DNA from 3 places in the Stenotrophomonas sp. YJH_SMC_33 genome. Region 3 is predicted to be linked to each of the others. Evidence: predicted binding sites of a transcription regulator. Region 3 holds the regulator's gene; each other region holds the start of a gene.
The links. Region 3 encodes FliA, which starts transcription of late flagellar genes. Its sites were predicted from a motif close to TAAAGTTTNNCNNNCNNNGGCCGATAA; they were not measured.

Region 1 (3,267 bases), on a different contig from region 3:
ATTTCCTGGATGCCGCCCGCGAGCTGGGCGCCGAGCGCATCGCCACCGGCCATTACGCGCGCGTAGCCCAGCGCGGTGGCCAATGGCTGCTGCTGCGTGGCGCCGACCGCTCCAAGGACCAGAGCTACTTCCTGCACCAGCTGGGCCAGGCGCAGCTGGCAGCGACCCTGTTCCCGATCGGCGACCTGGAAAAGACCGACCTGCGCCGGATTGCGCGCGACGTCGGCCTGCCGACCCACGCCAAGAAGGATTCCACCGGCATCTGCTTCATCGGCGAGCGCGACTTCCGCGACTTCCTCGGTCGCTACCTGCCGGCCAAGCCTGGGCAGATCGTGGACCCGGCCGATGGCACCGTGATCGCCGAACACCCGGGCGTGTTCTATTTCACGCTGGGTCAGCGCGAGGGCCTGAACATCGGCGGCGTACGCGGCCGCCCGGCCGCACCGTGGTACGTGGTCGGCAAGGATGTGGCCAGCAACGTGCTGTACGTCGACCAGGACCGCGACAGCAAGTGGATGCTTTCCAACCGGCTGCGTTCGGAAACCGCGCACTGGATCGCCGGCTCGCCGCCGGCACGGCGCTTCGAATGCACCGCCCAGACCCGCTACCGCCAACCTGACGAGCCGTGTACGGTCCAGGTGCTGGACGATGGCAGCGTGCTGGTCACCTTCGCGCGCCCGCAGCGTGCCGTTACCCCCGGTCAATCGCTGGTGCTGTATGACGGTGATGTGTGCCTGGGTGGCGCGGTGATCGCCGCCACCGATGCGCCGCTGGAACAGCGCCTGCGCACCACCCCTTCCCCTTTTGAGGTATCCGCTGCATGAGTTTCACTGTCGACGACCGCGTCCTGGCCCTGGCCGGCATTGCCCAGGCCCTGCAGCAGGTCCGCCGCATCGCCGATACCGGCCATTCCGACGCCGCCGCCGTGCGCACCGCCGTGGACAGCGTGTTCCGCGTGGATGCGTCCTCGCCGCAGGCGGTGTTCGGAGACCGCCATGCACTGAAGGCCGGGCTGCGCCTGCTGCACAACTACTTCCGCAACCAGGGCCAGGATCCGATCCTGCCCAAGCTGGCCCTGTCGGTGCTGCAGCTGGAGCGCCGCTTCGTTCAGGATGGCGCCACGGTGAACAAGGTCGCCTCGGGCATCGAGCGCGCCCAGCGCCAGGCCGCCGAGCTGGGCGACAGCGGCCACCCGGATGTGCTGGCCAGCCTGGGCAGCCTGTACGCGGACACCATCAGCCACCTCAAGCCGCGGGTGATGGTGCAGGGCAACCCGCACTACCTGGGCCAGGCTGGCGTGGTGGCCGAGATCCGCGCCCTGCTGCTGGCAGCGGTGCGCTCGGCGGTGCTGTGGCGGCAGCTGGGCGGCAGCTACTGGGACTTCCTGTTCGGCCGCAAGGCGATGATCGAGGCGGTGGACCGCCAGCTGGCGTAAGCGCATGGGGTCCGGGCGCTTTTCCATGGAAAAGGGAATCGGACACCGAATCACCGCCAGCGCCGGAAAACCGGTGCATTCAGAATGCACTTCGGGGCACATCGACGTTAAAGAGAAAGGGGGTACGGCCGATACATCCTCCGTGCACCTCCCGAGAACGTCCATGTACTCACGCATTTTCATCCGTCTGGCCGCCCCCCTGGCTCTGACCCTGCTGCTCCCCTTCGCCATCGGTTTCGAATGGCCGGCCGCCCTGCGCTGGGCGATCCTGACCACGATGACGCTGAGCTGGCTCGGCTTTGCGTGGTGGACCACCCGCGCCCAGGCGCACCGTTCCCCGGAACATGCCCGTGTCCTGCGTGAGCAGGACCAGCTGCTGACCGAACTGCGCAATTTCGTCGGCAACGAGATCGACGGTTCGCGCGGCGAAGTGGAACGCGCCCGTGACCTGATCCGCCAGGCCGTCTCCAGCCTCGGTGGCAGCTTCGATGCGATGAACCGCAAGTCGCGCCAGCAGAGCCAGGCCCTGTCGCGCATCGTCGACCGCGCCGGTGATGAAGGCAACGCCGGCCTCGACGTTGCCCGTTTCGCCCAGCACGCCAGCCACCGCATGGAGCAGCTGGTGGAAGCGCTGGAACAGGTCAGCGGCCAGAGCAGCACCACCGTGCAGCACATCGACCAGATGGCGCAGCACCTGGATGGCATCTTCGCGCTGCTGGAAGACGTCAAGTCGATCGCCGACCAGACCAATCTGCTGGCGCTGAACGCGGCCATCGAAGCGGCGCGTGCCGGTGAAGCCGGTCGTGGCTTCGCCGTGGTCGCCGACGAAGTGCGCAACCTGTCCGAGCGCTCGACCACCTTCAACGAGCAGATCCGCAAGCTGGCACACAGCTCCAAGGACGCCATTGCCAAGGTGCGCGAGACGGTCTCGCACATGGCCTCGCGCGACATGGACCGCTCCCGCGAAGCACGCCAGGAAGCGGCGGCGATGCTCGACAACGTCGCGCAGATCAACGCGTCGCTGGGCGACGGCATGCGTGAAGTGTCCGAGTGCGCCCGTGCGATCGATGGCAGCGTGGCCGAGGCCGTGCGCGCCCTGCAGTTCGAGGACATCGCCACCCAGGCCCTGGGCGGCGTGCACACCCACCTGGACCGCCTGACCGCGATCAACCGCGAAGCGGTGGCCCTGCAGGAGCTGCTGCACCGCAATGGCGGCGTGTTCGACGAAGAGATCGCCACCGCCCTGCAGCGCACCGGCAACCGCCTGCGCGAACTGCGCAGCGAATGGGAACGCCCGCCGCACAAGCCGGTTGCCCAGCAGAGCATGGGCGCCGGCACCGTCGAGCTGTTCTGATCCTGATGTCCGCTGCCCTCGCCAGCAGCCCGCAAGGCCCCGGTTCGTCCGGGGCCTTTGCCTGTAACCCGCCATTGGATGCATCCTGTACGCGCACCATGACCCTGATCCGCGCCTTGCCCGCCCTCACCGACACCGAACGCCCGCGCAACGCGAGCGTGCGTGAGCAGCTGCAACAGCTGGAGGATGTGGCACGCGAGGAGATCCGCGAGCTGCAGCAACTGGCGGACGCGCGCCCGGCCCCGTCGCGGGCGGACGAGGCGCTGCTGGGCCTGGCCTGGGATCTCGGGCTGGATGGGGATGCGCTTAAGTAGATCCACGCCATGCGTGGATGGGCCGTCGCGCATGGCATGATCCACCGGTACCCTTCATGGAAGACCGATGGCCATCGCTCTGATCGCACTTCTGCTGATCGAGACCGTCCTTATGATGGCCTGGGTGGCCGGCTATTTCAGCTGGGGCATCACCCTGTTCAACG
Region 2 (3,267 bases), on a different contig from region 3:
CGACGTCTCGGCTCGCTCGATCATCGCGTGGCGCAGTTCACGGCTGAGAAACAGGTCGTAGGCTGCACCGCGGCCCACCGCGATGCGCAGCCCCTCGCGGTCGAGGTCGGCCACCTGTTGCGCAGGGCTGTCCTCGCGCACCAGGTAGGTGCCTTCGATCTCCACATAGGGGGCGCTGAAGGCGATGCGGTCGGCACGCGCCGGATCGATCGCCAGGAAGGCCAGATCCCAGGCATCTTCGGCGGCCGCGGCAACCACCGAGGCTGCGGCGTCGTGGCAGGTGAAGCGGGCCTGCACGCCCATCCGTTGCGCCAACGCGGTCGCCAGTTCCAGTGATGGACCGCGCGGTGAGCGCGCATCGCCCTGTGCCAGCACAGGGTTGCCCAGGTTGATGGCCACGCGCAGGAAGCCCAGCGGTGCCAGCGCACCACGATGATCGGCCAGGGACATGCAGGACTCCGCGGGGAAAGGGCGGTTCAGCATGCCAGTACGGACCTGCAAGGCAGTGTCAGTATCCGGTTATCCTGCGGACATGAACCCCATCCTGCACGTCGAGATACCGGTCACTGACCTGGCCCGGGCCATCACGTTCTACCAGCACTGGCTGCAGGTGGCGGTGGACGAACCGATCCTGCAGCACGACTGCCGGATGGCCTACCTGCCGTTTTCCGATGAGGCCGCCGGTGCCAGCATGGCGCTGGTGCGGGGGGCCGACTATCTGCCCTCCGTCCACGGTGCGCGCATCTACATCGGCGTCGATGACCTGGACGTGAGCCTGGAGCGTGCACTGCAAGCGGGCGCTGCGCTGCGCTTCGGACCGGCCGACGCGGGCGACTGGCGCGTGGCCGAGATCTTCGACAGTGAAGGCAACCGTATCGCGCTGCAGGCGCGCGCGGTTGCGTAGAGCCGAGCCCATGCTCGGCTGCTGTTGACCCAGCAGCCCAAGCTCAGCCGAGCATGGGCTCGGCGCTACAAGGTTTCGGCGCGTGAGCGCTGCAGCCAGTCATTGATCGCCGGGTCAAGCCGCGGGTCTTCGGGCAACTGCATGCCGAAGCGTTGCTGCAGTACCTCGCGCACGTCGGCAACATCGTGCAGCGGACGCTTGTCCGGTACCTGGCCGGGGCGGTACTCGGTGTAGTTGCCGCTGCCGATCGTGCGGCGCCAGTCCGGCCCGGTCAGCGATGCGCGCAGCTGGCCGGGGAAGCTGGAATCGGGATGGGTGCACACGTACCAGTTGCCCACCACGTTGTCGATTGGTGCCGGCGCCTGCCGGTCGAACCGATACATCGCCCGCCAGCCATCGTGGGACTCGGCCGACAGCACGAAATCACCGTTGCCAGGCAGTCGGCGCAGCAGGTAGCGCTCGTGCGGCGTGGCCTGTGGCTGCGGATCATGCAGGCGCAGCGGCACGGTCGGGGTCAGGCTGCCGAAACCGGCATCCACCAGCCAGTCATCGCCGTCCACCTGCACGCGCAGCAGCAGGTGGGTGCGTGCGGTCAGTTCGCCGTCCTGGGCGGCCAGCAGCACGCGCGCGCTCAACGGCTGTGCATCGAAGCCCAGCGCCTGCAGCAGTGCCAGCAGGCCGCCATTGAGTTCGAAGCAGTAGCCGCCACGACGGTCGTCGAGCAGCTTGCGCTGCACGCTGTCCAGGTCGATCGGTACTGCATCGCGCAGCAGGCAGCTGAGGGTTTCGAACGGCAGCAGTGCGTTGTGGCGCTGCTGCAGCAAGGTCAGGCCGGCCAGGGTCCGCGGTGGCGGTGCATCCAGCTGCAGGCGCTGCAGGTAGCGGGGGACATCGAGCGTCGTCATGGAGACACCGGGCGGGGGAGGGATGCCCACTGTGCTCCCCCAACCGGGGTTGAGGTCAAGCGCGGCGGCCGTGTCATGCCTCCGTCGCCTGCACCCGGTACAAAGGCCGCGTCCACCAGCGATGGGGGGACGCAGACGAAGAAAGCCCTAAAGTTGTCCTGAGTCAGGCCGATACAGATGCGTCTTTCCGCCTGGAGTCTGTCATGTCGGCCGTTGTCCCCCACCTCCGGTCCCTGCGCACGCGCCTTGCTGCGTTGCACTCGGCGTCCCCTGGGCTGCTGCGCTGGCTGCAGCCACATCGGCTCAGCGTGGCCAACAAGCTCAAGGCCACACTGTGGATCTGCGGCCTGGGCCTGGTGGCGATCGCTGCTGTCTACGCCTGGACTGGCCATGCCAACGCACTGGCTGCGCGCAGCCAGGCCAGCTACCAGCGCGGCAGCGATCTGGCTGCCAGCCTGTCCACGCGGGTGGCCGAAGCGCGTCGCCTGCAGGCCCAGTATGCACGCAGTTTCGATGATGCCGACCGCGCGCAGCTGTTGGCCACGCAGAAGGCGTTGCAGACCGATCTGCAGGCGCTGCGCGCGATGCCGATGGATGCTGGCCGGCGCAAGGCCCTGCAGGCGCTGACCGAAGCCGCCGACGCGTTCTCGCAGGGTGTGGCCGCCCTGTTCGAACGGGTCGACGAGATGGGCCGTGGTGATGCCGGCCTCGCTGCGCAGCTGCAGCAGGCCGCCGACACTCTGCAGGCGCAGGTGGATGTGCAGCAACGGCCCGCGCTGGCGCTGTCCCTGCAGAAGATGCGAAGGCAGGAGGCACTGCTGCTGCTCGACGGTGATTCCACCCACGCCGACCGCGCCAGCGAGGAGAAGCTGCCGTTCGACCTCGCGCTGGCGGGCCTGCCTGCGGATGTGCAGGACACCCTGCGCACCGGGATGGAGGCGTATCAGGCCGCATTGCTGGGGTATGCCGCTGCCCGTGTCGGCCTGGATGTGGAAGCGCAGTCGCTGCTGGGTGCCGCTGCGGACGTAGCGCCTGCACTGGCCGCATTCCAGCGGGCGCAGGTGGCGGCGCTGGCCAGGGCGCAGGCACGCCAGCAGGCCGGCGCGCGCACCATGAGCGTGCTGTTCGCACTGACCCTGCTGCTGGTGGCCGGCGTGCTGATCACCAGCCTGGTGCTGGTGCTGCGTGCGGTGCGCCGGCCGATCCAGGACACCCTGCGCTTCGCCAGCGACATCGCCGACGACCGCCTCGACACCACCCTGCGCGTCTACAACGCCAACGACGAGATCGGCCAACTGGCCCAGCGCCTGGTCGACATGCAGCAGCGCCTGCGCGCGCGCATCGAGATCGAGCGTGCGGTGGCCCGCGGCAACACCCGCGTGCGCCAGGCATTGGATAGCGCGCAGACCGGCCTGATGGTGATCGATGCGGAAGGGCAGGTCGCCTACGCCAACCCGG
Region 3 (3,267 bases):
TTCGTCGTCGGTGATCAGGTCGCTGCCCCCCGCGGCGGGTGCTGCGGCGGCGGCGGGCGCAGCCACGGCACCCCCGTGCACGTCGAACTGGGCGATCAGGTCCGGCGGCGCATAGCCCGGCTCGGTGCCGGACGACACGGCGTCCAGCATCGACTGCAGGTAATCCAGTGATTGCTGGGCCGCGTCGAAGTGGTGGGCCTGCAGCACGGCCTGGCCGGCGCGCGCCGCGCCCAGCGCCTCCTCAGCGGCGTGGCACAGCTCGACCATGGCAGTGACGCCGAGGAAGCCGGCGCCGCCCTTGAGCGTGTGGTAGCCGCGGAACACCGCATTGAGCTGGTCGCTGTCCTGCGGTGCCTGCTCCAGCGACACCAGCTGTTCGCCGAGGCGGTCCAGGATCTCCTGCGCCTCGATGATGAAATCGGCAGTGATGTCGTCGGATACCGCGCTCATGCTTACAGCCCCAGATCCGACAACAGGTCGTCGGCGTCGTTCTGCGAGACCGCGTGGCGGTCCAGTCCCTTCAGTGCCGGCCCGGCCAGTGCCGGGTCGGTGCGATGCTGTTCCGGCGGCAGGCCGAGTGCGCCGAAGCCTTCGTGGACGCGGCGGACAATGCCGACCACGCGGCGGATGATCTGCCCGGTCAGGTCCTGGTAGCTCTGGGTCAGGGCGATCTCGGTCAGGTTGTGGCGGATGCGCTCGAGCTGCGCGTCCTGGCCTGGCTGCAGGCCTTCGGCACGCAGCTGTTCGGTCAGGCTGCGGCATTCCTCGGCCAGGTCCAGGGTGCGGTGGGTGGCCTGTTCGGTCATCGCCACCACGTGGTCCAGGCGCGCGCAGGCGTCATCCAGCTCACCGGCCTCGCTGGGCACGGTCGGCAGTTCACCCAGCGCCTGTCCCAGCTCGCGGGCCAGCCGCGACAGGCCGCTCATCATCGGCTGCGTGCGCAGCGCGACCAGTCCGTCGATGCGTTGCCGCCAGGCAGCTTCGTCACCGGACTCCAGTGCGTCCAGGGCTTCCTGCAGGCGCAGGGCCAGGGCGTTCTTGTCGACCGTGGTATCCATCAGGCGCTGGCCGCCAGGCGTTCGAAGATCTTGCCGAGCTTCTCTTCCAGCGTCTGCGCGGTGAAGGGCTTGATGATGTAGCCGTTCACGCCGTTCTGGGCGGCCTCGATGATCTGTTCGCGCTTGGCTTCGGCAGTGACCATCAGCACTGGCAGGGTCTTCAGCTTGGCATCGGCGCGGATCGCCTTGAGCAGCTCGATGCCGGTCATCACCGGCATGTTCCAGTCGGTGACGACGAAATCGAAGGACTGGCTCTGCAGCAGCGACAGCGCGGCATGCCCGTCCTCGGCTTCGGCGGTATTGGTGAAGCCAAGATCGCCCAGCAGGTTCTTGACGATGCGACGCATGGTCGAGAAGTCGTCGACGATCAGGATGCGCATGTTCTTGTTCAAAGCAGAGTTCCTTTGTTGTTCATTCCGGGTGGCCGGGGGCAGCCGCCTCGGGCATGTTCACTCTTCCAGGCCGGCGTCGGCCGCCTCGAAAATCTTCAATCGTCCACGCAGGCGCAGCACGGCCTGGCCGTGGATCTGGCAGACCCGCGACTCGCTCACGCCGAGCACCGCGCCGATCTCCTTCAGGTTCAGTTCCTGCTCGTAATAGAGCGAGAGCACCAGCTGTTCGCGCTCGGGCAGGTGGCCGATGGCCTTGCCCAGCTCGCGGCCGAACTCGCCGCGCTCCAGCACCTGCTGCGGGGTCGGGCCGCCCTGGGCGACGGTGTCCAGCTCGCCCTGGTCCTCGATGCGTGACTCCAGGCTCAGCACCTGGCCACGCGCGGCGTCTTCCATCAGCCGCAGGTATTCGGGCAGCGGCATCTCCATCGCGGCGGCCACTTCGGTGGCGCTGGCGGCACGGCCGGTGCTCTGTTCCAGGCGGCGGATGGTGGCAGCGGCGTCGCGTGCGCGGCGATGCACCGAGCGCGGCACCCAGTCGCCACGGCGGATCTCGTCGATCATCGAACCGCGGATGCGGATCGAGGCGTAGGTCTCGAACGAGGCGCCCTGGTCGGCGTCGTAGCTGCGCGACGCTTCGATCAGCCCCATCATGCCGGCCTGGATCAGGTCGTCCACCTCCACGCTCGCCGGCAGGCGTGCGGCCAGGTGGTGGGCGATGCGCCGCACCAGGTCCGAGTGCTGGGAGATGACCTCGTTGGCCGCCGAGCGCTGGACCTCCCGGTACTGGGCTGCGCCTTTCATGCGGCCACCCCGCGCTGCTTGAGAATGCGCTCGAGGAAGAACTCGACGCCGCCACGCGGTTCGGTCGGCGCCTGCCAGCGTGCGGTGCGGCGCGCGATCTCGGTGATCGCCAGCGCGGCCGGGCTGGACGGGTAGGCCTTCACCACCGGTTGCTGGCGCTGCACCGACAGGCGCAGCCAGTCGTCCTGCGGCACGCAGCCCAGGTAGTTCAGCGAGACATCGGCGAGGAACTTCTCGCACACGCGGGTCAGCTTTTCGTACAGCACGCGGCCCTCGTTGGGATCGCGCACCATGTTGGCCACCACCTGGATGCGGTCCACGCCGCGCTCGCGCGACAGCACCTTGATCAGTGCGTAGGCGTCGGTGATCGAGGCCGGTTCGTCACAGACCACCACCACGGTGTCCTGCGCGGCCTGGCAGAAGGTCAGCACGCCGTCGGTGATGCCGGCGGCGGTATCGACCACCATGATGTCCAGCTCGCGTTCCAGTTCGGAGAACACGTTGACCAGGCCGACATGCTCGGCCGGGGCCAGCTCGGCCATGTGCCGGCGGCCGGAAGCGGCCGGGACCACCAGCACGCCGTTCGGGCCTTCGACGATGACGTCGTCCAGCGAGCAGCGGCCGGCCACCAGGTCGGCCAGCGTAAAGGTGGGGTTCAAGCCCAGGATCACGTCGATGTTGGCCAGGCCCAGGTCGGCGTCCAGCAGCAGCGTGCGCTTGCCCATGCCCGCCAGCGCCACAGCCAGGTTGGCCGAGACGTTGGTCTTGCCCACGCCGCCCTTGCCGCCGGTCACCGCGATGGTGCGCACAGGGCCGAGCGGCTCGCTGCGGGTGGCCGACAGCGGGAAGGTCTTGGTCAGCTTGGCGTACTCACGCGACGGCATGGTTCAACTCCGGGTTGCAGGGCATATCGGCCGCTCGGCGCAAATCTTCAAGGCGAAGTACGAGATTGGCTGCACTGGCCCGGTGCAGGTCCTCCGGGACGTCCTGGCCATCGGTCACCCAGGTGATCGGCA

Region 1: a site for FliA is predicted at 1,544-1,570, ahead of AC5P9W_RS08390 (methyl-accepting chemotaxis protein). Genes of this name have one in related genera too.
Region 2: a site for FliA is predicted at 1,958-1,984, ahead of AC5P9W_RS02020 (methyl-accepting chemotaxis protein). Genes of this name have one in related genera too.

What each region holds. Positions count from the first base shown of each region.
Region 1 covers NZ_JCAFVJ010000004.1:23,373-26,639, reverse strand. The annotation lists gene mnmA (tRNA 2-thiouridine(34) synthase MnmA) at 1-824, shown strand, start outside; gene hflD (high frequency lysogenization protein HflD) at 821-1,435, shown strand; gene AC5P9W_RS08390 (methyl-accepting chemotaxis protein) at 1,599-2,789, shown strand; gene AC5P9W_RS08385 (hypothetical protein) at 2,888-3,103, shown strand; gene AC5P9W_RS08380 (hypothetical protein) at 3,171-3,267, shown strand, end outside.
Region 2 covers NZ_JCAFVJ010000001.1:425,132-428,398, reverse strand. The annotation lists gene AC5P9W_RS02035 (transporter substrate-binding domain-containing protein) at 1-450, opposite strand, end outside; gene AC5P9W_RS02030 (VOC family protein) at 533-904, shown strand; gene AC5P9W_RS02025 (arylamine N-acetyltransferase family protein) at 970-1,809, opposite strand; gene AC5P9W_RS02020 (methyl-accepting chemotaxis protein) at 2,013-3,267, shown strand, end outside.
Region 3 covers NZ_JCAFVJ010000018.1:31,617-34,883, reverse strand. The annotation lists gene AC5P9W_RS18865 (chemotaxis protein CheA) at 1-450, opposite strand, end outside; gene AC5P9W_RS18860 (protein phosphatase CheZ) at 453-1,058, opposite strand; gene cheY (chemotaxis response regulator CheY) at 1,058-1,450, opposite strand; gene AC5P9W_RS18850 (RNA polymerase sigma factor FliA) at 1,508-2,251, opposite strand; gene AC5P9W_RS18845 (MinD/ParA family ATP-binding protein) at 2,248-3,135, opposite strand; gene flhF (flagellar biosynthesis GTPase FlhF) at 3,122-3,267, opposite strand, start outside.